Regions from separate parts of the Brenneria roseae subsp. americana genome, predicted to be linked through region 1. Evidence: predicted binding sites of a transcription regulator. Region 1 holds the regulator's gene; each other region holds the start of a gene.
The links. The regulator PurR, encoded in region 1, represses purine synthesis genes. The targets are predictions, from matches to a motif close to CANGCAAACGTTTGCNTG.
Positions count from the first base shown of each region.

Region 2: B4923_RS15005 (nucleobase:cation symporter-2 family protein) is a predicted target of PurR. The motif match lies at 2,304-2,321, and genes of this name have one in related genera.
Region 3: purM (phosphoribosylformylglycinamidine cyclo-ligase) is a predicted target of PurR. The motif match lies at 6,311-6,328, and genes of this name have one in related genera.
Region 4: B4923_RS12005 (NCS2 family permease) is a predicted target of PurR. The motif match lies at 2,882-2,899, and genes of this name have one in related genera.

Region 1 is NZ_QDKJ01000003.1:16,516-24,588, reverse strand. It holds gene cfa (cyclopropane fatty acyl phospholipid synthase) at 1-961, opposite strand, end outside; gene purR (HTH-type transcriptional repressor PurR) at 1,319-2,350, opposite strand; gene cydH (cytochrome bd-I oxidase subunit CydH) at 2,733-2,822, shown strand; gene B4923_RS04025 (C40 family peptidase) at 2,954-3,817, opposite strand; gene B4923_RS04020 (Grx4 family monothiol glutaredoxin) at 4,271-4,621, shown strand; gene rnt (ribonuclease T) at 4,733-5,404, opposite strand; gene gloA (lactoylglutathione lyase) at 5,555-5,962, opposite strand; gene B4923_RS04005 (DUF1289 domain-containing protein) at 6,354-6,593, shown strand; gene slyA (transcriptional regulator SlyA) at 6,764-7,201, shown strand; gene B4923_RS03995 (outer membrane lipoprotein) at 7,329-7,796, opposite strand.
Region 2 is NZ_QDKJ01000012.1:17,190-25,262, reverse strand. It holds gene trmH (tRNA (guanosine(18)-2'-O)-methyltransferase TrmH) at 1-133, shown strand, start outside; gene recG (ATP-dependent DNA helicase RecG) at 133-2,214, shown strand; gene B4923_RS15005 (nucleobase:cation symporter-2 family protein) at 2,376-3,767, shown strand; gene B4923_RS14995 (AsmA family protein) at 4,081-5,778, shown strand; gene fabY (fatty acid biosynthesis protein FabY) at 5,809-6,750, opposite strand; gene dtd (D-aminoacyl-tRNA deacylase) at 6,807-7,244, opposite strand; gene yihX (glucose-1-phosphatase) at 7,323-7,934, opposite strand.
Region 3 is NZ_QDKJ01000002.1:349,280-357,352, reverse strand. It holds gene B4923_RS03550 (MurR/RpiR family transcriptional regulator) at 1-126, opposite strand, end outside; gene rpiB (bifunctional allose-6-phosphate isomerase/ribose-5-phosphate isomerase RpiB) at 490-942, shown strand; gene bepA (beta-barrel assembly-enhancing protease) at 1,136-2,599, shown strand; gene arsC (arsenate reductase (glutaredoxin)) at 2,629-2,985, shown strand; gene hda (DnaA inactivator Hda) at 2,991-3,698, opposite strand; gene uraA (uracil permease) at 3,822-5,114, opposite strand; gene upp (uracil phosphoribosyltransferase) at 5,342-5,968, opposite strand; gene purM (phosphoribosylformylglycinamidine cyclo-ligase) at 6,393-7,430, shown strand; gene purN (phosphoribosylglycinamide formyltransferase) at 7,430-8,068, shown strand.
Region 4 is NZ_QDKJ01000008.1:146,954-155,026, forward strand. It holds gene B4923_RS12000 (Na+/H+ antiporter) at 1-1,048, opposite strand, end outside; gene B4923_RS12005 (NCS2 family permease) at 1,402-2,769, opposite strand; gene lpxP (kdo(2)-lipid IV(A) palmitoleoyltransferase) at 3,665-4,588, opposite strand; gene cspA (RNA chaperone/antiterminator CspA) at 4,971-5,189, opposite strand; gene B4923_RS12025 (hypothetical protein) at 5,634-5,864, shown strand; gene B4923_RS12030 (TOBE domain-containing protein) at 5,985-6,413, opposite strand; gene B4923_RS12035 (chaperone modulator CbpM) at 6,550-6,852, opposite strand; gene cbpA (curved DNA-binding protein) at 6,852-7,808, opposite strand.

The DNA.
Region 1 (8,073 bases):
ATGTACGGTCATAATCCGCGCCGAAGTTGTGCCAGTCTTCCATCACCATGTAAGGTTCGCTGGCCTGGGCAATATGACGCACAGAAGGCAGACAGCCATTGGGGAAAATATATTTATCCGTCCAGGGATCGAGCTGTGAGTCGGTTTGATTCGCGCCGATAGTGTGTAACAGAAACAGACCGTCAGGTTTAAGATTCTGGCTGATGACGCGGAAATAGGCGTCGTAGTTACGCGGACCGACATGCTCAAACATACCGACGGAAACTACCCGATCGAACTCACCGGCAAGGTCGCGATAATCCTGCAACAGAATGGTGACGTCCAGATCCTGGCAGCGCTGCTGCGCCAGTTTCTGCTGTTCGCGAGAAATCGTCACGCCGCATACGGATACGCCATAACGGCGTGCGGCAAACTCCGCTAACCCGCCCCAGCCGCAGCCGATATCCAGCAGTGTCATTCCCGGTCTGAGCTGTAGCTTCTCACAGATCATCTCCAGTTTGTCTTCCTGCGCCTGCTCCAGCGTTTCGGCTTTTTTCCAGTAAGCGCAGGAATACTGCATGTAGGGATCGAGCATCAGTGAAAACAGGTCGTTTCCCAAATCATAATGTTCTTTGCCGACAATCCACGCCCGCCTTTTCGATTGCAGGTTCATCAGGCGGGATACGGCAATGCGCAGGATATCTTTCAGATGGCGCGGCAGCTTCTCATCCAGTCTGGCGTGCAAAACGCGGTGGAAAAACATATCCAGCCGTTCACACTCCCACCAGCCATCCATATAACTTTCACCCAGTCCTAATGAGCCTTCACGCAATACGCGTTTAAAGAAATCCGGGTTTTTCACGGCGATATCAAACGGACGGGAACCATTAATTTTGATATCGGCCATACTCAGCATTTCATGCACAATATGGAACCAGGACAGGTTATGGCTATCCAGTTCCTCTATATACGATGAACTCATAACTTCTCCCTACCTTGCTGTTAATCATGCGCAGCAAGGAAAACATAGACAATTTTTACCCGTAGTCGATATCGGTGGAATTTTCCCATCGTCTAGTCTCTGAATGGTCAGAGGAAAATGCAGAAGAAAAGCAAAAGCCGGTACGCAAAAAATACGTAGGGGCACTCATCCTTAAGGTCAATCCGTGCCGTCCGCTGGTACGCAAAATTTAAGGATAGTGAAGAAAAACAAAAAATTCAGTTTATGTAATAACCGCATTTAGTTTATGACTGCTTCAGCCGGGGGACAAGTATAAATTGGCTGAAGCAGTATCAGAGAGCACGCGATAGCCGCGTGGCATAAGAAAGTCGTCTGTTATCAGGAATAGCGGCGATAATCGCGGAAAGGACCATCCGCCACGGAACGGCGTTCAATCAGCGTCGGGTAGACTTCGATAACCTGCGCATCTTCGCGTTTGCTGGTGATACGGTCCAGCAACATAGCGAACGCGGATTGTCCCAGACGTTCTTTGGGCTGATGAATGGTGGTGAGCGCCGGAGTGAAAAAGCGGGCATGGCGGACGTTATCGTAGCCAATGACTGAAATATCCTGTGGAACACGCAGTCCCAACTCATCGGCCGCACAAATCGCGCCCATCGCCATGATATCGCCGCCGCAGAAAACGGCGGTTGGTCGGTGTTTCTGTGACAGAATCTGGTGCATGGCCTTATAGCCGGATTCCGGCTCGAAATCGCCTTGTACGATCCACTCATCGCGTACTTTGATGTCCGCTTCGTTCAAGGCTTTCAAAAAGCCCAGGTAGCGGCCGCTCCCGGTGTTACGTTCCTGAATGCCGGGAATCGCACCAATATCCCGGTGACCGCGTTCGATCAGATACCGGCCTGCCATATAGCCGCCTTCAAAGGCGTTATCGATAATGGTATCGGTAAAATCGCTGTGCGCCTGTCCCCAGTCCATGACCACCATCGGAATGCTGCGGTAGTCTTTCAACATGGCGAGTAAGTCTGGCGGATACTCCGCACACATGACCAGTAAGCCGTCCACGCGTTTTTGAGCCAGCATGGAAAGGTAGGCTCGCTGTTTGTCGATGTTGTTGTGCGAGTTACATAAGATCAGCGTGTAGCCTTTCGCGTAGCAGCTGTTTTCAACGGCTTCGATAATCTCGGCAAAGTAGGGTGCTTCACTTGATGTTGCCAACAGCCCGATGGATTTGGTGTGGTTGACTTTTAGACTGCGGGCGACGGCGCTGGGTGAATAATGTAACTCTTTAATCGCCGCCCTCACGGCAGCTTTGGTCTCTTCGGCGACGAAACGTGTTTTATTAATCACGTGCGATACGGTTGTGGTCGAAACGCCAGCACGTTTTGCCACATCTTTGATCGTTGCCATCTAAAAATGACTCCTGGACTTACCTGTTACAGTCGTAAGTATATTGTTAATCGTTTGCCTGCGCGTAAAGTTCTTCTCCCTGGCGAAAAAACAGGATGTCAGAAGGAGAATGCCGAATGTTATACCTGAGGGGACAAGGTTGACGTTTTTCGACCAGGACGCAGCGCTATCATAAACAGCGGATTTTGTCCGATTTGCCACGAAAGTGGAAGCGGTAATTTATACTATTAGTGCGGCATTGGTACGAGATTTTTCATTTAAATTATGGAAGAATCAAAACAACCATATAATTTGTAGTTTTAAACCACCGTCCGGTTTTGAATCCCAAATGATGGTCGCGCATTTATTCTCATAATTTGGTGCCATACAAAAGGAGAGACTTATGGATACAGACCTGAAGATGTCATTACTGACAACGGCTGGCGCGCTGGCGATGATTATCGTATTCAGTTTTGTCGCGGTACTGAACTGATTGGCGCCCGGCCTCCCGTTTGTTTAGTCAATCCATCCGTTCAGACCGGTTATTGCACTTAAACCGTGTCTGAACGGGTGACAGTCCGGGGTACGGTATTTGCTCCGGGGGCGAGTTAAAAAGGCGTAAAACTAGCGAATCGTTTGTGGCGTAACAACTCTGCGCGCGCCGACGTAGTGATCCTGCCAATAATCTTCACTTAGCTTACTGATGCGTATATCCGATCCTGTACGTGGCGACTGAATGAATTTGCCATTCCCCAGATAAACTCCAACGTGATCCGCAGCACCGCGATTATTGATACGGAAGAAAACCAAATCGCCGCTTTCCAGTTCGTTTTTCTTGATAGGGGCGGCATCCCGCAAGTGGTACATTTCGTTAGCGGTGCGGGGAATCTGAATTTTAACTACGTCTTTATAGGCGTAATAGACCAGTCCACTACAGTCAAAACCGGTAAAAGGAGAGGTGCCTCCCCAGTGATACGGTTTTCCTACCTGACTCATCAACTTATTCATCGCGGTTAATTTGGCATGCTGGTAACGTTTTTTATGGGTGGCGCTCAAGGCCAGTCCTTTATCCAGCTTCTCTTTTTTACCCGTTTCCGCTTTGTCTTTCAGACCTGATTTACGTTTGGAATGGGTGGAAGCCAGTTTCACCTTACTGTCGGTGTTTGACTTTTTGCGCTCTTTTTTGACCGGCGCCGGCGTGGCATTTTGGGTTTTTGACGAGGATTTTTCCGATAAATGCTTTGCCGTGCTCGTTGTTGTCTGGGGGGTAGCGTTTCCGGTATTGGCGGCATCCGGCTTTTTGCTTTTTATTGGCGTTGGTGCTTTTTTGTCGCTTTTCGTCGGCTTGCTTTTCTTGTGGTCGCCTTCAATGACACGCGTCATGCTGGTTTTACGCGGCGCTGAATCGGGGGCATTGGGAGTAGCCTGAGCCAGGTTCAGGAATAGATTACTGAAGAACAATATAAAAAGCGTAATAAATAAGCGCATGATAAAAATGACCGAATATAATCCTTAAATCGCTCAATCAACCCGCACAGTATTCCCGAAAACGGCAGGATAAAAAAGTGGGAATGACTGCTTTATTCATACAGAATAGTGAAAAAACGTTAACAATTGTTTTTTCGGTGGATTTATCATCGTTTTCTGCTTCAGATTTCATCAGCGCGATGTATCTCTGCGAGCCTCGCAATCAATGACAGCCGTGTCGGTTGCCTCAATTCTGACCAGGGCGGATCTGGTATTTGGCGATTCAGACTGAAGCCTGAAATCTGCTGAGTCGTGCGGCGAAAATAAAACCCTACAAAAAATGGCGTTTTTTTGTGGCTATGGCCCTCGGTACAATATAATTGAGTAGATAGCGCTGTAATGGCACATCTGACAGAAGCTCGTGGTTAATGCATATGATGTTAGCCATCCTATAAGGTTTAAGGAAGCAAGAGAATGACGACGACAACAATTGAAAAAATTCAGCGTCAGATCGCTGAAAACCCGATTCTACTGTATATGAAAGGTTCACCTAAGTTGCCGAGCTGCGGCTTCTCCGCTCAGGCAGTACAGGCGTTGTCAGCTTGTGGCGAACGTTTTGCCTATGTCGATATTTTACAGAATCCGGATATTCGCGCTGAGTTGCCCAACTACGCCAACTGGCCGACTTTTCCGCAACTGTGGGTTGATGGTGAACTGGTCGGCGGTTGCGACATCGTGATTGAAATGTATCAGCGCGGCGAGTTACAGCAGCTGATTAAAGAAACCGCTGAAAAACACAAGTCCCAACCGGAAGATCAGGCATAATTAAACTACCACGGGTGCATCACGCACCCGTTACTTTTTATGGCGGGCGTCCTGCTCGCCACCCTTCGGGGCGTCGCCAGCGACGTTGAAAAATGCGCCTGCGTTTTTTGCTTAACTTGCCTCAGACTCGGTTTCTGACGAGTCCTCATTCAGAGCAACAGGCCATCCTCCCAGACGTTTCCAGCGATTCACCAACTCGCAAAACAGCAGTGCGGTCTGATTGGTATCATAGAGCGCTGAATGGGCCTGGCTTGAGTCAAACGCGATACCGGCGGTAAGACAGGCTTTCGCCAGGACCGTCTGTCCCAGCACCAATCCGCTCAGTGCCGCGGTATCAAAGGTGGCGAAAGGGTGGAAAGGGTTGCGCTTCAGGCTACAGCGCTCGGCCGCGGCCATCATAAAACTATGATCGAATGTTGCATTGTGTGCGACGATAATCGCCCGGTTACAGCCTTGATCTTTTATCCCTTTACGGACCATTTTGAAAATTTCATGCAAAGCTTCATATTCGCTGACCGCACCGCGTAAGGGGTTGGAGGGATCGATGCCATTAAAAGCCAGCGCGGCGGGTTCCAGAATAGCGCCTTCAAAAGGTTCTACATGGAAATGCAACGTTTCATCCGGCTGTAACCAACCATCCGTGTCCATTTTTAATGTTACCGCAGCGATTTCCAGTAATGCATCGGTTTTAGCATTAAATCCGGCAGTTTCAACATCAATCACTACCGGATAAAACCCACGGAAACGACCGTTCAGGGCGTTCAGGTCATTTTTATCAGCCATTAGTCTCTTATCTTTAGCAAAATGCAGCGCGCATTATGGCAAATTTTGGCGAGAGATGCAGTATACCCTGCTTATTTGACGCGGCAACGGCGGGTAATATGCGGCAAGGAAGGCAGGTGTCAGTCGGACACCTGCGGTTATCTTCGTGGGTTAGCGACCAATGCCCTGACCGGAGTGGGAATTTTCAATCAGTTCGATTTTGTAGCCATCCGGATCTTCAACAAAGGCAATAATCGTGGTGCCGCCTTTTACCGGACCTGCTTCACGGGTGACATTGCCGCCAGCCTGACGAATGCGCTCGCACGTTGCGGCGACATCATCGACGCCGAGTGCAACGTGACCAAAGGCACTCCCCAGATCGTAGCTATCAACGCCCCAATTGTAGGTTAATTCAATGACCGCCCCTTCGCTTTCTTCGGTATAACCGACAAAAGCCAGCGTATATTTGTATTCGGTATTTTCACTGGTGCGCAGCAGGCGCATACCCAGAACCTTGGTGTAAAAATCGATAGAGCGTTGTAAATCGCCAACACGCAGCATGGTATGAAGTAAGCGCATAATTTCCTCGATTGGCTACTGTAGTTAACCGCAACATGGCGGATAGGAAAGTCGACAGAAAGGAAGTATAGCGTTGCCGGTATGCTGAGTCCAAATCATTGGCAGGAAAGGTATCGGCAGTTGATACCGGGCCATTTCAGACTTCATGGCGCAGACCAGGCGTGGGATATTCAACCGGCCATACAACGGGTTTTATGCCGTTATTGAGTAGCCGAACGCGTTAAAAAGGGGAGAACAAACGATGGGAAAGGGCGTTCAGGCGCTATCGCCGTGAAGAAAAATCGTCAGAAATAACAATGCTTACCTAATTATTTTTATGGTTACCGATAGTGGGGACTTGCCAGAGGGAGAGAACAAGGCTTCAATAAATAGAGTTGTAGAAGGAGGTTCGGTGCCAGAGCAACTTGAACTTTTTGTCGTCCCCAATCCTTGTCGTGGCGTTTGTCAGTCTGATGAGCGCGGGTATTGTCGCGGTTGCTTTCGTAGCCGCAACGAACGGTTTAGCTGGGGCCAAATGAGTGATGTGCAAAAACAGGACGTGTTGCGTCTTTGCCGGCAGAGAATGAAACGTCTGCAACGTACAGAGAAAGTTGTATTACCAGTAGAACCGCAGCAGCAATCTTTATTTTAAATTGCCAGCTAACGTTCACTTAATAAAATAAGTTCGAGATCATTTTTAAAAAGCTTTTGTTTGGTAGTATTCCTTTTACTACAACGATAAATGCTGTTTTCCATTTTTATAAATCAGAATTGATTGCAATCCAGGGATATAACTTAGCACGCTAATTATAAGGAGATGTGATGGAATTGCCATTAGGATCTGATTTAGCTCGTCTGGTGCGCGTTTGGCGGGCGCTGGTCGATCATCGATTAAAACCGCTGGAATTGACCCAAACGCATTGGGTGACGCTGCATAACATATATCACCTGCCGCCTGGTCAATCACAGATTCAACTGGCTAAAGCGATAGGAATTGAACAGCCGTCATTAGTCAGGACATTAGATCAACTGGAAGATAAGGGATTGATTACCAGACACGTGTGTTCACATGATAGACGCGCTAAACGTATTATGCTTACCGAAGCCGCCGAGCCGATTATTCAGGCGGTCAATGACGTAATTAGCCATACCCGTAACGAAGTATTATTCGGCATCACGCCTGAACAGGTGGATGAATTAGCCTTGCTGATTGCACGGCTGGAACAAAATATATTGGCCCTGCATGAAAATCAGGCTTAGCGAAATTTGACTTAGGTATCAGGAAGTAAATCCCGGAAACATCATCGAAATTATTATTGATCGTTTTTACCGGAATTGGGTTATTGACGGTAATCGCCACAGCAAAAGTGGCGATTACCGTTATGTATTAGCGGGGAGAGACAGTAATGCTGCGGCCGTTGCTTGCCATGGCAACGCGCTGGCCGGCGCTGAATTTCGTGTCACCCTGTTTTTGAACGACCATAATGGTGCTACCGTCGTCCTTACGGATTTCCAACTCGATACCTTGAGTCCGGTTCATGGCGCCTGTTGCGCTTTGACCTGCTACGCCGCCGGCCACTGCGCCTGCTGCGGTTGCCAGACTACGGCCGGAACCCCCGCCGATGGTATTCCCCAGAAAACCACCCAGAACTGCGCCGCCAAGCGCACCGATGACGTTGGAATCTTCACCTGCCTGAATTTGTACCGGGCGCGTTGAGACAATGGTACCGTACGTGACCGTCTGCACCTGTTTGGCTTCGGAGGCGCTGTAGACATCTCCTGAAAGCGTACTGGTATTGGCGCAGCCAGCCAGTGTGATACCAGCCAGAGTAACCACAAGTAAACGCTTCATCATAATAAAGACTCCTGTAATGGCAAATATGTCGGGAAGGCACGGCCTTGGCCGACGAATGTTATACCGATAAATTATGGTCTGGCTCAACATCCCATTCCACTCTTTTTACGCTTTTTTGCAGACTATGCTAGCGCACTTCAATTTGAGGTAAACAGAGAGCGAAATTTTGTTAAATCGGTTTTTTGTAGCAAATATTATCAATCCGTTGTTTTTCAACAAAAATGCAACAGGGATAGCAAAAACACAAAAAATTTTAATAATTCAGCCTGTTACCATG
Region 2 (8,073 bases), on a different contig from region 1:
GTTTGAAGGGGGTTATCCGGTGTTGGCACGCGTAGCCAAACGTAAAGGTTTACCCCGCCCTTATATCGATGATAGCGGCCAGATCGTTGCCGATGCCCCCTGGTGGGCGGCAATGCAAGCGTCGGAGTCCTGATGCAAGGTCGCCTGCTGCACACCCAACCGCTGAGCACGCTTGCTGGCGTGGGTGCCAGTCAGGCCGCAAAACTCGCCCGTATCGGACTGGAAACCGTTCAGGATTTGTTGCTTCACCTGCCGTTGCGCTATGAAGATCGTACCCACCTTTATGCGATCGGCGATCTCCTTCCGGGTATGTATGCCACCGTGGAAGGCGAAGTATTACGTCATGACATCTCGTTTGGCCGCCGCCGTATGCTAACCTGCCAAATCAGTGATGGCAGCGGTATGCTGACCATGCGCTTTTTCAATTTCAACGCCGCAATGAAAAACAGTCTGGCTCCCGGTCAGCGAGTCACCGCCTATGGTGAAATCAAGCGTGGTAAAATTGGCGCTGAAATTATCCACCCGGAGTACCGGGTGCAAGGGGATCACTCTCAGGTTGAATTACAGGAATCCCTGACGCCGGTTTACCCCACGACGGAAGGGGTTCGTCAGGCAACGTTGCGTAAGTTAACCGATCAGGCGCTGGCTTTGCTGGATGCCAATCCCATCGATGAACTGTTGCCAGAAGAACTGAGCCACTCGCTTATCAGTCTGCCGGAAGCCCTGCATATCCTGCATCGTCCACCGCCTGATATGCAACTCAGCGAGCTTGAGCAGGGTAAGCACCCGGCGCAGCAGCGGCTTATCATGGAAGAGTTGCTGGCACATAATCTGAGTATGCTGGCGGTTCGTGCCGGTGCCCAGCGTTATCGGGCATTATCACTGCCGGTCAATGATCGCCTTAAACAGCGCCTGCTTGCCAACCTGCCTTTCTCGCCCACACAGGCGCAGGATCGGGTCGTCGGCGAAATTGAAGCTGACATGGTCAACGATTTTCCCATGATGCGACTGGTTCAAGGGGATGTAGGGTCAGGCAAAACGCTGGTTGCTGCGCTAGCGGCACTACGCGCTATCGCGAACGGTAAACAGGTGGCGCTCATGGCTCCCACCGAGTTACTGGCGGAGCAACATGCCTATAATTTTCGTCAGTGGTTTGAACCACTGGGGATTGAAGTGGGCTGGCTGGCCGGAAAGCAAAAAGGGAAAGCCCGTCAGGCACAGCAAGAGGCCATTGCCAGCGGTCAAGTATCTATGGTGGTAGGTACGCATGCCATCTTCCAGCAGCAGGTAAAATTTAATGGACTGGCGCTGGTGATTATTGATGAACAACACCGTTTCGGTGTACATCAACGTCTGGCCCTGTGGGAAAAAGGCGAAGAGCAGGGATTTCATCCTCACCAGCTCATCATGACGGCGACACCGATCCCCAGAACGCTGGCGATGACCGCTTACGCCGATCTGGATACCTCCGTCATTGACGAACTGCCGCCGGGAAGAACGCCCGTTACCACTGTCGCTATCCCTGATTCACGCCGTAGTGACATTATTCAGCGCGTGAACAGCGCCTGTCAGCAGGAAGGTCGGCAAGCCTATTGGGTTTGTACGCTGATTGAAGAATCCGAGCTATTGGAAGCCCAGGCCGCCGAGGCAACCTGTGCGGAGCTGAAAGCGGCGTTGCCCGGACTTTCCGTCGGGCTGGTACATGGTCGGATGAAAGCGCAGGAAAAACAGGCCGTCATGCAAGCTTTCAAACAGGGGGAACTGCAATTGTTAGTTGCCACGACGGTTATCGAAGTTGGCGTCGACGTTCCTAATGCCAGCCTGATGATTATCGAAAACCCAGAGAGGCTGGGGCTGGCGCAGCTTCATCAGTTACGTGGCCGGGTTGGCCGTGGTGCGGTTGCCTCACACTGCGTACTGCTTTATAAAACCCCGCTTAGCAAAACGGCGCAGAAACGTCTTCAGGTATTGCGCGATAGCAACGATGGATTTGTCATTGCGCAACGCGATTTGGAAATTCGTGGCCCCGGTGAGTTATTGGGCACCCGCCAGACGGGTAATGCCGAGTTCAAAGTGGCGGACCTGCTACGCGATCAGGCGTTAATCCCGCAGATACAGCGTGTCGCCCGCCACCTTCATCAACGTTACCCAGAACATGCCAAGGCATTGATTGAACGTTGGTTACCGGAACGAACCCGCTATACCAATGCCTGAACATCAGGCCATGTTACTGCGCCTCATCCAATAACCCTTCAAATAACAAGTCATTATCTACCAGATGAATTTCATATCAGAAACAGCGTTTCGCAAACGTTTGCTTTTGCCAAAGAGATCATTAAAATGCCCTCTTTGTCATTTCAGGTACGCCAACTATTATGACCATCACCACCACGGATATCCCTCAGCCAGATATGGCCGCCGCCCCTAAACGCAGCGAATTAATCTACCGTCTGGAGGACAGACCTCCTCTGCCGCAGACCCTGTTTGCAGCCTGTCAGCATCTGCTGGCGATGTTTGTCGCGGTGATCACGCCAGCCATGCTGATTTGTCAGGCATTGGGATTGCCGGCACAGGACACACAGCACATCATCAGCATGTCGCTTTTTGCCTCTGGCCTTGCTTCTATTTTGCAGATTAAAACCTGGGGCCCCGTAGGCTCAGGCCTGCTGTCTATTCAGGGCACCAGCTTTAATTTTGTTACCCCATTGATTATGGGCGGCCTGGCGCTGAAAAACGGGGGGGCGGATGTTCCCACCATGATGGCGGCCTTGTTCGGTACGCTGATGGTCGCTTCCTGCACAGAAATTGTCCTTTCGCGCTTTTTGCACCTTGCGCGCCGCATTATCACCCCGCTGGTATCAGGAATTGTGGTGATGATTATCGGTCTGTCGCTGATTCAGGTTGGCCTGACATCGATCGGCGGCGGCTATGCCGCGATGAACGATAATACCTTTGGCGCCCCGAAAAATCTGTTGCTGGCAGGTATCGTTCTGGCCGTGATTATTGTACTGAATCGCCAGCGTAACCCCTATCTGCGCGTGGCATCGCTGGTGATAGCCATGGCGGTAGGTTATCTGGGCGCGTGGATCATGGATATGCTGCCGGGCAGCGCACCGGCAGCGGAAAGTTCACTCATCATGGTGCCAACGCCGTTGTATTACGGTCTGGGCTTTGACTGGAATTTGCTCATCCCGCTCATGCTGGTCTTCATGGTGACCTCACTGGAAACCATTGGCGATATTACCGCCACCTCCGACGTATCAGAACAACCGGTCAGCGGGCCGCTGTACATGAAACGCTTAAAGGGCGGCGTATTGGCAAACGGCCTGAATTCCTGCCTGTCAGCAGTTTTCAATACATTCCCGAACTCCTGCTTTGGTCAGAACAACGGCGTCATTCAACTCACCGGCGTTGCCAGTCGCTATGTCGGTTTTGTCGTTGCACTGATGCTGATCGTTCTGGGACTGTTCCCGGCCGTCAGCGGCTTTGTACAGCATATTCCTGAGCCGGTACTGGGCGGCGCGACAATCGTCATGTTTGGTACTATCGCTGCATCCGGCGTTCGTATCGTGTCTCGCGAGCCGTTGAATCGCCGCGCGATCATGATTATCGCGCTTTCTCTGGCCGTAGGTCTGGGTGTGTCACAGCAGCCGCTGATTCTGCAATTCGCGCCTGAGTGGATGAAAACGCTGCTTTCTTCCGGTATTGCTGCGGGTGGTATCACCGCAATCGTACTGAATCTGGTTTTCCCCCAGGAAGAGAAATAATACCCGCCAGCGTCAATCACGCTGGCTATACCCGATATATTTTACGTTACAGGGATATATACCCTAAATAATTCGAGTTGCGGGAAGGCGGCAAGGGAAGGAATCCCGATGAGCTTACTCAGGTAAGTGATTCGGGTGACTGAGCGCAGCCAACGCACATGCAACTTGAAGTATGACGGGTATACACCAATAAAAGCGACGCGTGGTGCAACACGGGTCGCTTTTTACTGTCTGTAACTGCATTATCTATTGAGCCTTATGGGCAATTGCGGCATAAACTCAGTATCCCTGACGATTGGCATGGACAGACACGATGAAATTTCTCGGGAAATTATTGCTGACGCTACTCCTGCTGGTATTACTGGCGCTGGTTATTTTATATGTATTACTGCAAACGGCATGGGCGGCAGGCTGGGTTAGCAATTGGGTGAATCAAAATACAAATTATCAGCTTTCATTAGGCAAAATTAGCCATGACTGGTCTTCACTCAACCATATTCAGTTGAAAGACGTCACCTTTGGTCATAAGGACCAGCCGCCGACACTCTCAGCCCCCACCGTCTCGGTCGGTCTTGGTATGCGTCAGATCACCGATCCGCGTCACTTTTCCAGCCTGGAACTGGAAGGCGGTACGCTGAATCTGTCGTCCACGGCCGTTACGCTGCCTATCGAAGCAGACATTTTACAATTACGGTCGATGGCATTGCAGGCGCAGGATGGCGACTGGCGTTTGAATGGTCAGGTAATCAACGGTGGCATCACCCCCTGGCAGCCAGAAGCGGGATATCTACTGGGCAAGCAAGGCCGCTTTCAGCTCAGCGCCCGTTCATTGCGGCTTAATGATATTCCTGCCAGTCAGGTTCTGATGCAAGGCGAAATCAACCAGAACCAGCTTATTTTGAGTAACTTCGGTGCCGATGTGGCGCAGGGTCAGCTCACAGGCAACGCCAGCCGCGGGGAAGATGGCAGTTGGCAAATTGGTAACCTGCGACTGAGCAACGTTCGCCTCCAAACACCGCGGGCCATACAGGATTTCTGGGAACCGATCACTGCAATTCCGTCCGTGGCGGTCAATCGCTTCGATTTGATTGATGCCCGAATTGAAGGGCCGGGATGGGCGTTTATCGATCTTGATGTGACGTTGCAGGATGTCACCTTTAAAAAAGGTGATTGGGAAAGCGAGGACGGCGAACTGTCCTTCAACGCCACCGATATTGTCAACGGCAGTATGCACTTCATCGACCCCATCGTTAATCTGGCTCTCTCACCGGACGGCGTGGATATCAAGCAGTTTACTACACGCTGGGAAGGTGGCCTGCTGCGAACCAACGGTAGCTGGCAACGTAGTAACCACCGTCTGCTGTTGAATGAATTTGTCGTGGCGGGCATGGAATACACCCTGCCGGCCGACTGGCGTCAGCATTGGCAAACGTCGCTGCCTGACTGGCTGACAGAGGTGACTATCCGAAAATTCACGGCGAACCGCAATCTGCTGATCGATATCAACCCGGATTTTCCCTTCCAGCTTACCGCGCTGGATGGATACGGCAGCGATCTGGTGCTGGCGCGTAATCATGAATGGGGCATTTGGGCTGGCAGCCTGAATCTGAATGCCAGCGATGCCACCTTCAATAAGGTGGATATCCGACGTCCGTCATTGGCTTTGACCGCCACCGACAGTCAGATTTCCATCACCGATCTCAGCACATTTACGCAGGCGGGCCTGCTGGAAGCTAAAGCCACCATCAGTCAACAGCCTGCCCGTGAGTTTTCATTTACGATGAGCGGACGTTCCGTCCCGATGGATATCTTGACGCGCTGGGGATGGCCGACATCACCCTCTGCCCCCGCAGGCAATTCGAATCTGCAATTGCAGCTTAATGGGCAGCTTGCCGCCAGTACGCCGTTGAAACCAACGTTAACTGGTTCACTTCAAGGCGTTGACAGTAACGGGCAGCCTATCAATCAGCAAATGCATCAAGGAACATTAACGACGCATACCGAGCAGTAAACATCATCACGGGTGATGGCGATAACGCCATCACCGTATTTCCGACCCGCCTTGTTCCAGAGGATCTTCCGGCTTCGCGGGTAAAACAATATAAATCCCTTCAAACAAGGCGCCTTTTATATCATCGCCAAACAGCTCCACATTCAGTTGGACTCTGGCTTTGCGCCCACGGGCAAGGCGATCCAAATCACCGCTTAGTGAGCCAAGATCGGCAACCGCACTTGGCCTGCCCATCACGGGTGTGCTGTAACGAATATGCGCATCAGCCAGAATAATCGTTCCGCCCAAATGCCTTTCACGCAATAACAGCCAGATCAATCCCCAGCCTGTCAGCGTAGCAAGCGAAAACATACTCCCGGCAAACAGCGTGTGATGAGGATTCTGATTACCTGTTTCCGGCATTGTAGTAATAAATTTCTGCCCGGTGTATTGGCTGATGCGCACGCCCATTTTTTCGCTCAGCGGAATATGCTCATACCAGGCCTGCTGTAACTGACCGCACCAATCCGGACGATGTAAAATATCATCCAGCGTCGCAACCGGTTTAATCATCAGAAAATGTCGTATCGGCGTAGTCTGTGGCGCGGTGATTTCGCCCTGATTGACAAACCCCAGCTTGGCGAAGAAATCGATGGCGTCTTCACGCGCGCTGCATACTACGCGCTTTACTCCTTCCTGACGCGCCACCGACTCCAGAGTCATGGCCAGCAATGTCCCTAACCCTTTCCCCCTAACCTGCGGATGTACCGCTAAAAACCGGATTGCCGCTTCATTATCGGCATTGATGGAAAGGCGTCCAATCGCCACCAGCCGCCCTTGTTCGTCAACCACGGTCTGATGGTGCGCCAGCGCGTCATAGGCGTCACGCTCAGAGCCAAGAGGCTGATGCAGAGGTTTACGCAGCATCTCCCAGCGGAACTGATAGTACGCATCAAGTTCTTCGGCGCTTTCAGGTACTCTCAGGTGGTACATAACCATTCCCCTTTAAAACCATGCTTAATGAAAACCACATCTCATTAAAAAATACGTCATACCTGTAACCAGAAGGTCACCGGACCATCATTAACCAATGCGACTTTCATGTCTGCGGCAAAACATCCTGTTTCCGTATGAATAGCCCGTTCACGGCACTGTCCGACGAAATACTGATAGAGACGATCGGCCTGCGCTGGCGCCGCGCCGCGGGAAAAACCGGGACGCATTCCTCTCTGGGTATCAGCCACCAGCGTAAATTGCGACACCACGAGTACACTGCCGCCGGCCTGACTGACATTAAGGTTCATTTTGCCATTTTCATCACCGAATATTCGGTAACCCAAAACCCGTTCGCAAAGCCGCTCAGCCTTTTGTTCATCATCGCCTTGCTCAACGCCCAGCAATACCAGTAATCCTTGCCCAATTTCCCCCACAATCGCATGGTCTACGGTGACACTGGCGCTGGAAACTCGCTGAATTAACGCGATCATAGAACGTTTTCACTCCTGTTTTTATGATGTTGGCAGGCTTCATCGCAGAAAGGTACGATGAAACCGATTAACAATGGCTTACACACTGGCCGTGGCTGACTGTGTGGCGAAAAAGTCCGGGATCGCCTGACGATCGGTCACCAGAATACTGTGGATCCCCAGCGCCTGGGCAGCGGCAACATTGGCGGGGTTATCATCAAAGAAGATTGCCTGCTCCGGCGCGACGCCTTCCTGCGTCAACACATACTGATAGATAGCCGCTTCTGGCTTGCGTAAACCGATATCCTGTGACAGATAAAGACGATCGGCTGCGTTCTCCACTTCGGGGAACAAAACCGGCCAATGACCACAGTGCAGGCGGTTGGTATTGGAAAGAATGACGACACGATGCCCATCCTTTCGCAGCTGCTGCATGATCGCGATCGCCTCCGGACGCAATGCCACAAAAATAGCCTGCCAGCCCGCGGAAAACTGCTCGAAGCTCAACGAAATCCCCATTTCATGACATAGCTGTTCAGCAAATTCTTCATCACTGATTTCGCCACGTTCATGCTGTTCAAACGCTTCTCCCATGACAAAACGCTCTTTCAGCGTCGCCAGCGGCGCACTGCTGAGATTGCTCCAAACGCCTAAAACCCGGTTGAAATCAATATCGATGACGACGTTGCCCAAATCGAAGATATAAAGCATGGTCTCTCCTCCTGATATAACCGTTGGTTTTTCACTGTAGCGGGAAATCGCAAAACTGAACAGGGAGGATGAACAGGAAAAAATGAAAGCAGAGATGTAGATAAAAACGATGCGCATAAAAAAGGGCATCCGAAGATGC
Region 3 (8,073 bases), on a different contig from region 1:
ACCCGGCGTCAGCAACCATTCCACAATACGGCTTTCGTTTTCCGTCATCCCTTCCTGCTTCATACGCAGATAAGGTGCAATGCCGATACCGTGTGGAAGCCCTTGATCAAACTCAGACTGGCTCATCGCTTTCTCTTGTCCTTGAAATGAAGACATCACTATATCACCACAGGGTGAACATAAAATATGCCGACAACTTCACAAAAATAAATAATTCATAAAGTTTTGTTTATTGTGAAGTTATGGCGGAAGACCAAATTTATACATCCAATAAAATTAAATAAAAACATAAAGATAAACACATTCCCCGGGAATTGGCACTGTGTCTGCCATTCTTGCAATGCACTTTCCCATATTGCTTCGTAAAAGTATGACGTGTAAAACAGGGGCCACCTGCGGTGTTTTTGCGGTTTTATTCACCATATAACCGGCAATAAATCACAAAAACCTTCGCAACCGTAAAGTCTGACAAAACATGAGGCGTGTAACATGAAGAGGATTGCATTGGGTTGTGACCATGTCGGTTTTATCCTCAAAGAGGAGATTCTGGCGCATCTGCGGGCAAAAGGGATTGAAGCGATTGATAAAGGCACCTGGTCGGATGAACGCACTGACTACCCGCGTTTCGCCAGCGCGGTGGCAGAAGCGGTAGTGAACGGCGAGGCCGATGGCGGGATCTTGATCTGCGGTACTGGCGTGGGGATTTCTATTACGGCGAACAAATTTCCCGGCATTCGCGCGGTAGTCTGTAGCGAGCCTTATTCGGCACAGCTTTCCCGCCAGCATAACAACACCAATATTCTGGCGTTCGGCTCCCGTGTGGTAGGACTGGAACTGGCAAAAATGATTGTTGATGCCTGGCTGAGTGCGGAGTTTGAAGGCGGCCGCCACCAGGTGCGAGTGGAGGCGATCGGCCAGGTAGAGCAACGCTTTTGCCGATAAACATTGCGCACGCCGCCGGAGAATGCGGTCGGCAGATCATCAATACGTGAAGCCGGGATTGCCACGTCTTTTTTGACGTCGGCAACACATAGCATCACCATTTTCCGGATAAATATTTCTTTGTTTGCCGCTGCTGGCTAAGATGGTTAGTAAGCTTCTTTAATGTTGGCTGTTGATAAGGTTATTTTCCGTTATGTCTAGCCGGTTAAAAAAAACGGTCATCGCCGTCCTGTTGGGGACGCTGCTGACCAGCCCCCAGTTTCCCGTACAGGCCGACATTCAGGACAGGCTGCCTGATATCGGCACAACCGCTGGCGGCACTCTCAGCATCAATCAGGAACTGGCGATGGGCGATTTTTATGTCCGCCAGTTACGGGCCGGCGCGCCGCTGATTAACGATCCCCTGCTGTCCAATTACATCAATCAGTTGGGAAACAGGCTGGTAAAACAGGCGGATTCGGTACGAACGCCTTTCCACTTCTTCCTGATTCGTAATGATGACATCAACGCCTTCGCCTTTTTCGGCGGCAACGTCGTGCTGCACTCGGCCCTGTTTCGCTACGCGGATAACGAAAGCGAGCTGGCTTCGGTACTGGCGCATGAAATTTCGCACGTTACGCAGCGCCATCTGGCCCGAACCATGGAGTCGCAACAGCGTAATGCGCCGCTAACCTGGGTAGGTGCGCTCGGTTCCATTCTCCTGGCGATGGCAAATCCCCAGTTGGGCATGGCGGCGTTAAGCGGGACCATGGCCGGGGCCCAACAGGGAATGATTACCTTTACTCAGGCTAACGAACAGGAAGCGGACCGTATCGGTATCCAGGTATTGCAACGCGCCGGTTTTGATCCGCAGGCCATGCCGAACTTTATGCAAAAGCTGGCCGATCAGTCGCGCTATAGCTCGAAACCGCCGGAAATTCTGCTTACCCACCCCTTACCGGAAAGCCGTCTGGCCGATGCGCGTAACCGCGCCAATCAGATGCGTTCAACGCCGGTTCAGTCGTCACAGGATTTCCTGTTTGCGAAAGTGCGCACCTTTGGTATGTATGGCTCGGCAGACCGGCCTCTCAGTGATGATCTGCTGGATGCCTGGGCAAAAGGGAATGTGCGTGAGCAGCTGGCGGCACAATATGGACAGGCCATTCGTCTCTATCAGGCCAAAAAATACGATGAAGCCCGCAATATCTTACAGCCGCTATTGAGTAAAACGCCTGATAGCCCGTGGTTTCTGGATCTCATGACGGATATCGATCTGGGGCAAAATCGTGCGACACAAGCGATCGCCCGGCTGCAAAACCAGGCTGGCGTACAAAACAATCCGGTACTGCAACTCAATCTGGCGAACGCTTACGTTGAAGGGAAACAGCCTGCTGCCGCGAGTAAAATTCTCTATCGCTATACCTATGCCCATCCTGACGATCCAAACGGTTGGGATCTGCTGGCGCAAGCTTCTGCCGCCCAGGGACTGCGATCGGAAGAATTATCGGCCAGAGCGGAAAGCATGGCGTTAACCGGGCAGCTCGATCAATCCATACGCCTGCTCAGCAACGCCAGCTCGTTAGTTAAACTCGGCAGTCTGGAACAGGCCCGCTATGATGCGCGTATCGACCAGCTGCGCCAGCTCCAGCAGCGCTTCCGTCAATATCAGAAATCCTGACGCCGGATAGAAATCAAGGATAATTTACCGTGACCAAACACGTAACGATTTACCATAATCCCCGCTGTTCCAAGAGCCGTGAAACGCTGGCGCTGCTGCAACAGCACGGCATTGAACCCGATGTGGTGCGCTACCTGGATACTCCGCCCGATGCGGACACGCTGACCCGCTTGATTCAGCAACTCGGCCTGAACAGCGCCCGCGATCTGATGCGCAAGAAAGAAGAGATTTACCAGCAGTTGAATCTCGCCAACGCATCACTGACGGAAGCGCAGCTGCTTCAGGCCATGGTCGATCATCCCAGACTGATTGAGCGTCCCATCGTGGTGGCTGGTCAACAGGCCCGCATTGGGCGTCCGCCCGAGCAGGTATTGGAGATAGTGTAGCCGGGCTACAGCCCGAGGATTTCTTTGACAAAAGGAATGGTCAGCTTGCGCTGGGCGGTGATAGAAGCATGATCGAGCTGATCCAGCGTCGTGAACAGCGTCCGCATTTCACGATCCAGCCGTTTAAGCAAAAAACGGCTGACGTCTTCCGGCAGTTCAAAACCTCGCAGTTTCGCCCGCAGTTGCAGCGCTTCGCCTTTCTCTTCATCGGACAGTGGCTGTAGCTTGTAAATCTGCCCCCAGTCCAGGCGCGAAGAAAGATCGGGAAGATGCAGATTAAGCTGGCGCGGAGGACGATCGCCGGTAATCAGCAGACGGGTGTGGCCGGTTTCCTGAACGCGGTTATAGAGATTGAAAACGGCCATTTCCCAGGCTTCATCACCCGCGATAGACTCAATATTATCCATGCACACCAGCGCCAGTTGCTCCATGCCGTCCAGTACCTCAGGGACGAAATAGGCCCGTTTATCCAACGGCACATAGCCCACCGCCTGTCCATGACGGGATAAATCGGCACAGGCGGCGTGCAACAGATGGCTGCGGCCTCCCCCTTCCCGTGACCAGAAGTAAATATAACTTCCATGTTCCTGACGCAGCGCGTTGGTAATCGCGGCAAGAAGAGACGCGTTCTCTCCCGGATAGAAACTGGCGAACGTTTCGTTATCCGGTAAATAAAGTGGCAATGAAAGCTGTGCCGGCGTGTTCAGAATCACCTCAAGCAAGACAGGCAGGAAAACCGTTCGAGTCTATCACAGAAACTCATCCCTGTTGAGGGCGTCGCGAACCAGCCCCGCAACAGAGTGAGACAAAGCAGACGGCAATCCGTAAACATCGCCTTAACGATGCATAGTGTCTTCTGCATCAGGCGCGTCCAGAATCACTTCCTCTTTGCGGAACAGGCTAATCACTTTGAATAACAGACTCATACCGATGCCCACGACCGTAGCCAGCGCCATACCTTTCAGCTCGGTCGCCCCCAGATGAACTTTAGCGCCGCTGACACCGATAATCAGGATCACGGAGGTCAGAATCAGGTTCTGCGCTTTGTTGTAATCCACTTTGGATTCAATCAGCACACGAATACCCGATGCGCCGATTACCCCGTACAGCAATAACGAGACGCCCCCCATTACCGGCACCGGTACCGCCTGGATCGCCGCCGCCAGCTTACCGACACAGGAAAGCAGGATGGCGATGATCGCCGCGCCGCCGATTACCCAGGTACTGTATACCTTGGTGATGGCCAGTACGCCGATGTTTTCGCCGTAGGTGGTATTGGGCGTGGAACCAAAGAATCCGGACAAAACGGTAGAAATACCGTTGGCGAACATGGAGCGGTGCAGCCCCGGATCACGCATAAGATCTTTCTTGACGATATTCGCCGTCACAACCAGATGGCCGACATGTTCAGCGATGACGACCAGTGCGGCTGGCAGAATAGTCAGAATGGCGAACCATTCAAAACGCGGCGTGTAAAAAGTCGGCAGAGCAAACCAGTGCGCCTCGCTGACAGGGGCGAAATCCACCACGCCCATGGCAAACGACAAGGCATATCCAGCCAACACCCCGATCAAAATCGGGATAATCGCCAGAAAACCACGGAACAGCACCGATCCCAGGATCGTCACCGCCAGCGTGGACAGCGAAATCGTCACCGCCGTGGTATCCATTGCCGTACCGTCGGCAGGCAATAATCCGGCCATACCGGCAGCGACGCCCGCCAGTTCAAGACCGATTACCGCAACAATCGCTCCCATGGCCGCAGGCGGGAACAAGACGTCCAGCCAGCCTGTCCCGGCTTTTTTGACAATCAGCGCCACCAGACAAAACAGCACGCCGCACATGATAAATCCACCCAATGCGACCTCATAGCCCAACGGCAACAGCAGCAGCACCGGTGAAATAAATGCAAAACTGGAGCCCAGATAGGCAGGAATTTTGCCTTTACAGATAAACAAATAAAGCAACGTGCCAATACCGTTGAATAACAGTACCGTCGCCGGATTGATCTTGAACAGGATCGGTACCAAAACGGTGGCACCAAACATCGCGAACAGATGTTGGAAGCTCAGCGGGATGGTTTGTAACAAGGGCGGTCGTTCACTTACCCCGATGGCGCGACGAGTCATCTTTATATCCTCTGTAACGTTGCTATTTATTGTAGGCGGGCAGTGCCCGCACCTGTTATTACAGCCAGACTTCATCCGCCCCGCCGCGGCGGAGCCACCCATTCTGGCTGATTATGTTGGTTGAGGCCGGCTTTGCACCCCAAAGGGTCGCTTGCGACGACCCGAAGGGTGATGGGCAGAGATTGCCCATCATAAAAAAAAACCGACTGAATCAGTCGGCCTGCCTGCTATTTAGTACCAAATATTTTATCGCCCGCGTCGCCCAGGCCCGGCATGATATAACCATGCTCGTTAAGTCCCTTATCGATCGACGCCGTATAGAGTTCAACGTCCGGGTGGGCTTTCTCCAGTGCGGCGATCCCTTCCGGGGCGGCAACCAGTACCAGCACTTTGATATTTTGACAGCCCGCTTTCTTCAACAGATCGATCGTGGCAATCATTGAACCGCCCGTTGCCAACATCGGGTCAACAACCAGCGCCATACGCTCTTCGATATTGGAAACCAGCTTTTGAAAATACGGTACTGGCTCCAGCGTTTCTTCATTACGGTAAATACCGACAACGCTGATACGTGCGCTGGGCACATTTTCCAGCACGCCTTCCATCATACCCAAACCGGCCCGCAGGATAGGCACAACGGTAATTTTTTTGCCTTTGATTTGATCGACTTCAACCGGGCCACACCAACCCTCAATGGTCACCTTCTCGGTGGCTAAATCGGCCGTTGCTTCATAGGTCAACAAACTTCCGACCTCCGAAGCCAACTCACGAAAACGTTTGGTGCTGATATCAGTTTCACGCATCAGACCAAGTTTATGTTTGACGAGTGGATGTTTCACCTCGACGATCTTCATCATTATTCTCCCCTAGACAGTGGACGGACAAAAAACGCCTGAGACGCTTTTAAACGCCGGGCGCGTTTTTTAACGTCACCTGGTGACGGCCCGCAGGGTGGCGGACAGCACGCCCGCCATAAAAAAATCGCGGGATTATACCGCTTTTTTTACTTAGTGCTATACGATTAAGCCTGATCCAGATCAACCGATAAAGGAAATTACCACCGATACCCGACAGGCTGCACATTGCGAAAAGGCGCCAACGCCAGTCTGAAGCAGACAGAAAAGGAAAATCATTCCCCTGCCATTTAAAAAACGTGAAGAGTATTAAGGAAAAACCCGACAGCCGATGACACATTACTCGCAAACGTTTGCCCACACTGCTAGAATTAGCGCGCTCAATTTTTTAACCACAAAATGTAACCTCCGTGGGGACTCCGCAGTGACCGACAAAACCTCTCTCAGCTATAAAGACGCAGGTGTGGATATTGATGCTGGCAACGCATTGGTAGACCGTATCAAAGGTGTAGTGAAACAGACCCGTCGCCCGGAAGTCATGGGTGGTCTGGGTGGTTTCGGCGCCTTGTGCGCCTTACCGCAAAAATACCGTGAACCCATTCTGGTTTCCGGCACTGACGGAGTCGGCACCAAGCTGCGTCTGGCAATGGATCTCAAGCGCCACAATACGATCGGTATCGATTTGGTTGCCATGTGTGTTAACGATTTGGTCGTACAGGGTGCCGAGCCGCTCTTTTTCCTCGACTACTACGCCACTGGCAAACTGGATGTGGATACGGCTGGCAGCGTCATTACCGGTATCGCTGAAGGCTGCAAACAGTCCGGCTGCGCGCTGGTCGGCGGCGAAACGGCCGAAATGCCGGGCATGTACCACGGTGAAGATTATGACGTGGCGGGTTTCTGCGTTGGCGTCGTTGAAAAATCCGAAATCATTGATGGCAGCAAAGTACAATCTGGCGACACGCTGATTGCTCTCGCATCCAGCGGGCCGCATTCGAACGGTTATTCGCTGGTACGTAAAATTCTTGAAGTCAGCCAGACCAATCCAGAGCAGTTTATGCTGGAAGGCAAACCGCTGGCCGACCATCTGCTGGCTCCGACCAGGATTTACGTGAAATCCGTCCTGTCCCTGATTGAAAAAATCGACGTACACGCTATCTCCCACCTGACCGGCGGCGGCTTCTGGGAAAATATCCCACGCGTACTGCCGGAAGGTATGCAGGCAACGATTGATGAATCCAGTTGGAAATGGCCGGCGGTCTTTAACTGGCTGCAACAGGCGGGTAATGTCAGCCGACACGAAATGTATCGTACTTTTAACTGTGGTGTTGGTATGATCATCGTATTGCCAACCGAACAGGCAGACGAGGCCATCGCTTTGTTAAACAGCAGTGGCGAGAACGCATGGAAAATCGGCGTCATTACTCAAACCGATGCCGGAGACTCAGTGGTCATTAACTGATGAAAAACATCGTTGTCTTGATATCAGGTCAGGGAAGCAACTTGCAGGCGTTGATTGACGCCGGCAAGCGCGGACGCATGAAAGGAAAGATAGCTGCGGTATTCAGCAATAACCCCGAAGCCTACGGGCTACAGATTGCACAGGATGCAGACATCCCGACGCATATCATTAGCCCGGAAACCTTTCCCGATCGTGCGGCCTATGATGCGGCCATGGCGCAGGAAATTGAACAGTATGAACCCGCTCTGGTTATTTTGGCGGGTTATATGCGGATTCTGAGCCCCGATTTTGTCGCGCAGTTCGCAGGCAAAATACTCAACGTCCATCCATCGCTGTTGCCGAAATATCCCGGACTGCACACGCACCGCAAGGCGCTGGAAAATGGCGATGCCGTACATGGCACCTCCGTGCATTTCGTAACGGATGATCTGGATGGCGGACCGCTGATTTTGCAGGCAAAAGTACCGGTTTTTAGCGACGATAGCGAAGAAACGTTGACCGCTCGCGTAAAAACGCAGGAACACACAATCTATCCCATGGTCGTGAATTGGTTCCTGAACGGTCGTCTGGTCATGCGTGAAAACGAGGCATGGCTTGATGGCATCCGCATTCCCCCTCAGGGTTATGCAGCGGAATAATGACT
Region 4 (8,073 bases), on a different contig from region 1:
GACGCTTTTTCTGGATATGCATGCTGTATCTTTTCATCATCCACAGCCAGCAGAAACGCAACAGCAGCAACGCGGCATAAATGATTGCGATGTCGGTAAACAACATCCAGGTTTCCACCGTTGGGTCCAGTTGCGCCTGCGTTATCGAGGTTTCCAGAATCCCGGGCAACTGTAGCCCCAGCATAATAAATACCGTGCCGTTAAACACAAATTCCAGCATCGACCAGACACCGTTTGCACGTAATCGCATATTCAGCGGCGCATTACGAATGACGCCGGATTGACCGATAGTCATCCCGGAGGCGACGGCAGCCAAAATACCCGATACGCCAATGTGTTCTGCAATCAGGTAAGAAGCGAACGGCAACAGCAGCAGCAGCACAATCTGCGTCGCGGCATCATCGCCACTCCAACGGCTAATGATGCGCAGGGATTTACTATATAGCCAGGTAACGGCGACACCCGCCAGCAGGCCGCCTACCGCAACCTGAAGGAACGCCAGCGTCGCGCCGGACACGCTGAAAACCATCGTCCCCATCGCAATCGCCACCGCAAACTTCAGCGATACCAGACCGGACGCGTCATTCATCAACGCCTCGCCCTGAAGAATGCCCATCAACTTCTTCGGAATACGGTCTTCACCCACAATGCCGGAAAGTGCGACCGCATCCGTCGGCGACAGTACGGCAGCCAACGCAAAGGCGGCAATCAGCGGCATTCCCGGCACCATCCAGTAGATGAAATAGCCGATACCCACCACGGTAATCAGAACCAGAACCAGCGCCAGACCAATAATTTCGCGGCCATGCTTCAGAAATTCGCGGGTCGGTGTTTTCCAGCCATCGGCAAACAACAGCGGCGGAATAAACAGCACCATGAACAATTCGGGATTGAAATCAACATGCAAACCGAACTGGGGCCAGGCCAGTATGGCGCCAACGGCAATCTGCATGAGCGGTAGAGGTATTTGAAAAGGTAAAATTCGTGTAACCACACCTGATAATGAAACCACCAAGATTAAAATAAGAATAGTAAAAAAGATTTCCATGCTTTCCTTAGACCATCTCCTGCATATTGAAAAATTGGCTATCGACCCGTCAGACCATGAAATACTCTTCCATATTTAACGCATTTATCAGGGCATGAAAATGAATTTCTTAGTGGAGGAGCAAGGTAATGGTTTTCCCTGATTATCGCATGCTCAACATCAACCAGATTCAAATGAAGTGACGCCTCGAAAGATGGCGATCGGGCTATCCTGTCCGCCATAAACAAGACGTGCAGATATAGGGAAAGCATGGCGTCGGACAAGCGCCCGGACGCATTAAATTAACAGGAAAAGATGAAGGAAATAGAAGAGAAAAAAAGACCTTCGGGACAGCGCCCCGAAGGTCCGCCAGATTACAGCGCCCAACCACCGGCATAGAAGATCACCAGTGCGATCGCAATAAGCACCGTACCAATGTTCAGTTTGCGCCATTCACCAGAGAAGATACGCCCCAGCACCAGCGACCCGAAGCCCAGCATAATACCGGTCACAATGTTACAGGTCAGTACGATGAACACCGCACACACCAGACCGGACATGGCATCAACGAAATCATCAAAGTTCAGTTTGGACACGTTGCCCAGCATCAGCAGACCAACATACATCAGCGCAGGCGCCGTCGCATAACCCGGAACCAGATAGGACAGCGGAGACAGGAACAGGATCAGCAGGAACAGCACGCCGACCACGGTGGCGGTCAACCCGGTTTTACCACCAGCCGCCGTACCCGCAGCCGATTCAATGTAAACCGCCGCTGGCGACGTCCCCACCAGACTGGAGAAAATGCTGCTGACGGAGTCAGCCGTCAACGCTTTACCGCCATTGATGATTTGTCCGTCTTTATCCAACAGGTTTGCCTGACCCGCCACCGCGCGGATCGTACCGGTCGCATCAAAAACGGCCGTCATGACCAATGCCAGTACGCTCGGCAATACCACCGGCTGCAACGCCCCCATAATATCCAGGCTGAAGATCAGAGAAGTACCATCCGCGCCAGTCAGGCTTGGCAGCGCAAAAAAGCCCTGATATTTCACATTCGGATCGAAAATCAGCCCCAGAACAGAAATGACAATAATAACCAGCAAGATCCCGCCGGGAACATGACGTTTTTCCAGACCGATAGTCGCCGCCAGACCCAGCAGCGCCATGATGACAGGGAACGACGTAAAATCCCCCAGCGCAACAGGCAGGCCATCGATTGGGTTCTTAATCACCAGACCAATTCCGTTGGCGGCAATAATCAACAGAAACAGACCGATACCAATACCCGTGCCGTGCGCGACCCCAAGCGGAAGATTGCGCAGGATCCAGGTACGGATCCCGGTGGCGGAGATGATGGTGAACAGCACGCCCATCAGGAAAATCGCCCCCAGCGCAACCGGTACGCTAATCTGCTGCCCCAGAACCAGACTGAAAGCAGTAAACGCCGTCAGGGAAATAGCGCAACCAATGGCCATTGGCAGATTGGCCCATAATCCCATCAGCAACGAGCCCAGACCGGCAACCAGACAGGTGGCGACAAACACCGCGCTCGGCGGAAAGCCCGCTTTACTCAGCATACCCGGAACAACGATAACCGAGTAAACCATGGCCAGAAATGTGGTTAGTCCAGCCAACACTTCCTGACGCACGTTACTTCCGCGCTGCGTGATTTTAAAAAATGCATCAAGCGCATTATGCGGGCGGGCCGCACTATTAGCCTGACGTGTCGTATTTGACATGGTGGTATCCCCTGAAATGTCATTATTTAATGGTAAATCGTAGGCGGTTCACCCAGCCTTGCACCGGGTGTGCATCAGCGATAACTGACACACCACGAACCTTATGGACATGCACGCAAACGATTACTTCGCTGAATGCAAAACCACAGAATTTTGCCGGGTTATCTGAAGCCAACGATTATCCTGCTTCATCCATATTTATTTCAACTGCTAATCGAGACTATTTACCTATACCTTTCATGTTGCCGTCCGGTTGCCGTCGTCTTGTCTCCCGATGTTGCTTTATCACCCCGCCCAACCTTCCCAGCTGTGGAGCTCAAACGGGCCATGACAGGAAAACACGACCAGGTAGAAGAAAGAGTGATAATGGACAATAGGCAGCAATCAAAACGCTGGTTTATTTCTAACAAACTTAATGTTCATTTTTTTGTGATTAGCTTCACAAAAAAGTTGACCTCATGTATCAGCGCGAGTATTCTTAAAAACGTGAACAGCGTCACAGAAAAACATCAACTCACGAGGATATCAAAATGAAACTGCTGAACAAAATCATCGCTATGTTTGAAAACATCAACGTCAACTTTGGTACTTTCAACAACTAATTCTCGAAAAGAAGAGGTGGGGATAAAAAGATGAGTGTTGTCCGTAAAATCAATCAAATACTAAAAGCGTTGGGCAAAACCTATCGCGGTGTTAACCCCCACGCTATCTTCCGTTAATCGTCCTGGTACGATAACGACGATTTAAATGGCTGCCATCAGGCAGCCATTTTTCTTTGTATTTTATAGAAAAAGTATTTTGTAGAAAAACCGCAGCGCTTCCCTACTCTTCTGCACGACTTATCTGAGACGGAGGCGGAGGCGGATAAGACGTGCAGATCAGCCTGAAATCATTCTCAGGCGTAGAGCGAAACTTCCCCTGTCGGACGCGTTTTGAAACGGCGATGCAGCCAAAGATATTGCTCTGGCGCCCGCATAATTTCGCGTTCGATGACCTTATTGATATAACACGCGGCTTCCTGCTCATCGTGATAAGGGTAATTCTGTAGTTCAGGCTGAATGACCAGCCGATAACCGGAAGCATCCGGGTTACGAATCAATACCGTGGTGATCATCGCGGGCTTAGCCAAACGAGCTATCGTATACGTACCGCTGGTTGTCGCGGCTTTCTTGACGGCAAAAAAGGGAGCGAACACGCTACCTCTGGGGCCGTAATCCTGATCGGGAGCAAACCATACCGCTTCACCGCGCCGCAACGCATGCACCATGCCGCGCAGATCCTTGCGATCAATCATAGCCTTATTAGATCGGGAACGTCCCCAGGTCTGCACCATCTCCATCACTTTATTGTTGTGCGGACGATACATCGCCATCATCGGCTGGCACAGCCCCATCGCCCTGCCGCCCAATTCGAGCGACATAAAGTGAATGCCAATGACCATGACGCCACGCTCTTTAGCACAGGCTTGCTGCAAGTGTTCCAGCCCCGACACATCAAACCAATGACGTACGCGGCGATCCGACCAGAACCAGGCCATACCGGTTTCAACCAACGCCATTCCCAGAGAGGCGAAATTGTTGACGATCATCGCTTCGCGTTCTTCAACGGAAATGGTGGGAAAACACAGTTCAAGATTACGTCTGGCGATAGAGACACGGCGTTTGAGAACAAGACGCGATAAACGCCCCGCATTTCTGCCAATTCTCATCAGCAGCGGATAAGGAAGCTGTACCAGCAGGAACAGGACGCCAAGGCCAAACCAGGTAAGCCAATAGCGAGGATGAAGTAATGACCTGGCAAATCGTTGTTTAATCTTCATGAGACTCATTTTTAAGTAGTCAACGTAGGTACCGCATAAAGAATCGCTCTCGCCGCGCTACATTTATACTGTGACACTTTCTAATCGTTATAGTTTCTGCGGTGTATGAAATTTACTCTAACCGCCACAATCATGGGGTTAACACCAGGGTGAAAACGCTAATATTTTTTATGAAGGGAACATGGGAAGTACTCGAACCAACCTGCCTGGAGGCCTAAGATGGCTTACATCATACTCGAATTCATGGAGGAAGGGAGTGATAAAAATGCAAATAATTAAGCCCCTCAGAATCTCTGAAGGGCTTAATACATAATCAGTTGTTTTTCGTGATGATCATTGGCAAAGGCAAGATGCCGGTTCAACGGTCATCAGCAAAAGACCATTAGATTACGGAAACATTCACCGCTGATGGGCCTTTCTGGCCGCTTTCAACACTGAATTCTACCTTCTGGCCTTCGTCCAGACTTTTGTAATCGTTACCCTGGCCTTGAATGGCAGAGAAGTGAACGAATACATCTTTGCTGCCGTCAGTCGGGGTGATGAAACCAAACCCTTTACCAGCGTCAAACCATTTTACCAATCCAGTCATTTTATTAGACATAGAGAATTTCCTTTATATATTTAGATAGCCACTATAGGGCGGAACGGGGACTGTTACAGTGATTACTTATGGGCACTTATAAGAAGGAAATTCGTCGGATAAGAGATTGGGTGCATCGCTTGAACTAGGAACCGCTTAATTACAATGTCTTTCATAAATAGGTCTGTATTACAGGCCGATGACGTTATTAACGCATGAATGGTTTTTTATAGCAAGCCTTTCTTTCAAAGAAATTCTGGCGACCGTATAAAACAGACAAAACCTCCTGAAGATTCCCTCCATGTTATCGACATGAAAAAGAAAATTTCCACTCTCATTATGATGATAACTATCATTTTATTTTTTCTTGTAACATTTTCATCCTCGTCAATCACCGGCATCATTTTCCATTATTATGCCTAAAAGATGTTATAATGTTTCACCAAACAATGCCGGAGAAAATCAATGAATATCCATAATTTAACCTGGTACCCGGCACAACGATCGCGTGTCGAGTCCATTATCGGCCTCGCTGTCGTGCAGGTTTGCGAACAGGGCCGACCGATAAATACCCGAACGTTACTTGATTTCATGTATGTGCAATTAGGTGAAATGAAAAAAAGCGATGACAGAGAAGGAATGATGACGGCCATTTCCATTCTTGAAAAAAATCAGGATACCTATGCTAAAGAATAACGAAATGATGCCAATATCCCGGCAAATAAAATTACCAGATATATTGATTAAATAAGTTCCCCGATAATACGATCAGGGAACAACAGAATTCACCATCGTGATAAAAAATACCCGTCAAGGTTATTTTTGGGTCGCCAGAATCACGCTGGATGCTTTAATCAACGCAATCACTTCTCGCCCATCAACAATCGCCATTTCATCAATACTTTCATTAGTCACGCTAGAGGTTAGTGATAACCCGCTGCGGGTCTCAATATGTACGGTAGAATTTACCGCGCCTTTGACGACTTTTTTCACCGTACCCACAAACTGATTACGCGCTGAAAAATTCAACCCACAGTCTGACGATGCCAAAATAACCCAGGGCGCCTTGATTAAGGCAATCGCCGTTTTACCCGGCGCCAAGCCCAGAGAATGACTGCTTGCCTTGGTAATCACCGTTGTCAGCTGTTCTCCACCGTCCAGTTTCAGGACGACTTCGTTATTCACCGCGCCTTCGATAATGCTGGCAACAACACCTGTTAATTGATTTCTTGCAGAAACTGACATAGTTACCCCTTTTAATTTTCAGATTAAGCGACATATTTCTGATTCAAACAGCAACCGAGATTTTTCCTCAAGATTCATTTATCTGATGAACAATCCGGGGCTGAAGAAACAATACTTCAGCCACGGGGAACAAACATCAGGACACCATCATGAAGCGTTCAAGCTGCCGTCGTAACTGCTCGTTTTCTCTCTTCAGCTCATCTATTTGATCCAGTAGCGTCAACGTCATGGCAACGCCAGGCCAGTCCAAATCCAGTTCTATCTGTAATCGCTGCGCCCGCCGGAGACAGCTTAACGCCCGGTCATCGAAGATCCAGTGCGATTCATCCGGCTCAAGAGGAACAATCACACCCAGTCCTACGACTTCGATCAATTCCTCCTGAGTGATATCCACGGAGCGGCACAGCTCCACCACAGTAAACGTCATTTCTTCCGCCATTATTTTGACTCCCATTCGCGACGAGGATTAAATGCCGCCTGTTCGGCCAACTGTTTCCACAGTGCAGCGGCTTTTTCATCCATCTTCGGTGGCATCACCACTTTCAGAATGGCATACAGATCACCAGTCCCCTTTTTACTTTCCAGCCCTTTTCCTTTTATCCGTAATCGTTTGCCGCTTTGACTGCCGGGCGGGATCGTCAGGGCTATTCTGCCGGTCAATGTAGGCACTTCGATACTGGCGCCCAATGCCGCTTCCCAGGGCGCCAGCGGCACGACGATAGTCAGATTATGACCATCAATATCAAACAGCGGGTGCGGAGCAATACGAATAGTCAGGAACAGATCGCCGTTCGGCCCGCCGCCCAAACCAGCGCTTCCCTGACCTTTCAGACGGATACGCTCGCCGTCTCCCACACCTGCCGGGATTTTTACATTCAGCGTTTTAGTCACTTCCCTGGTCTGACGTCCCAGCTCATCAAAAACCGGTAATGAGTAGGAAATCGACCGGCTTTGCCCAGTCAGCGTTTCTTCCAGAAACAGCGGAACTTCCATCTCAAGATCCTGACCGCGGGCAGCATAAGCGGCCCGTGCGGAGGCAGTACGCTGACCCTGAGATGCCTGATGGCCAAAAATAGACTCGAAAAAATCAGAAAAATCATGCGAACCACCGGCCGAACTGTGCCAGTGCGTCCCGCCACCGTCATAACCCGGCGGTGGTTCGGAGAAGCGGGGATCGTTGCGATGCTGCCTCAATTCGTCATATTCGGCACGTCGCTCACTGTCTTTCAACACCTCATAAGCTTCGGCAACGTCCTTGAATTTGTTTTCCGCATCCTGTTCTTTACTGACATCGGGGTGATATTTACGCGCCAGTCTGCGGTAAGCCGTTTTGATCGTTTTCAGATCGGCGGAAGGATCGACTTCCAACGCGGCATAGTAGTCTTTGAATTCCATGCGGTAATGCCCTTAAACATAATGGTTATACGATAAACAATCGCTTTTACCTTCCAGGCGGAGTGTTCGTTTTCTCGGTATCCGTTTCCAATCATACGCCTATATGCCATTGAGAAAACGGTTGCTCCATTAAAACCTTAGACGATAAATACCATCGCAGCCGTTTCACAGCAAAAGAGATCGTTTCGCTCTCCGGGACCCGGAGGTAAAAGCCATCACGGCGATTCGTCCCCAAATGCTACGCCAAACCGACTGATGCAGGGAC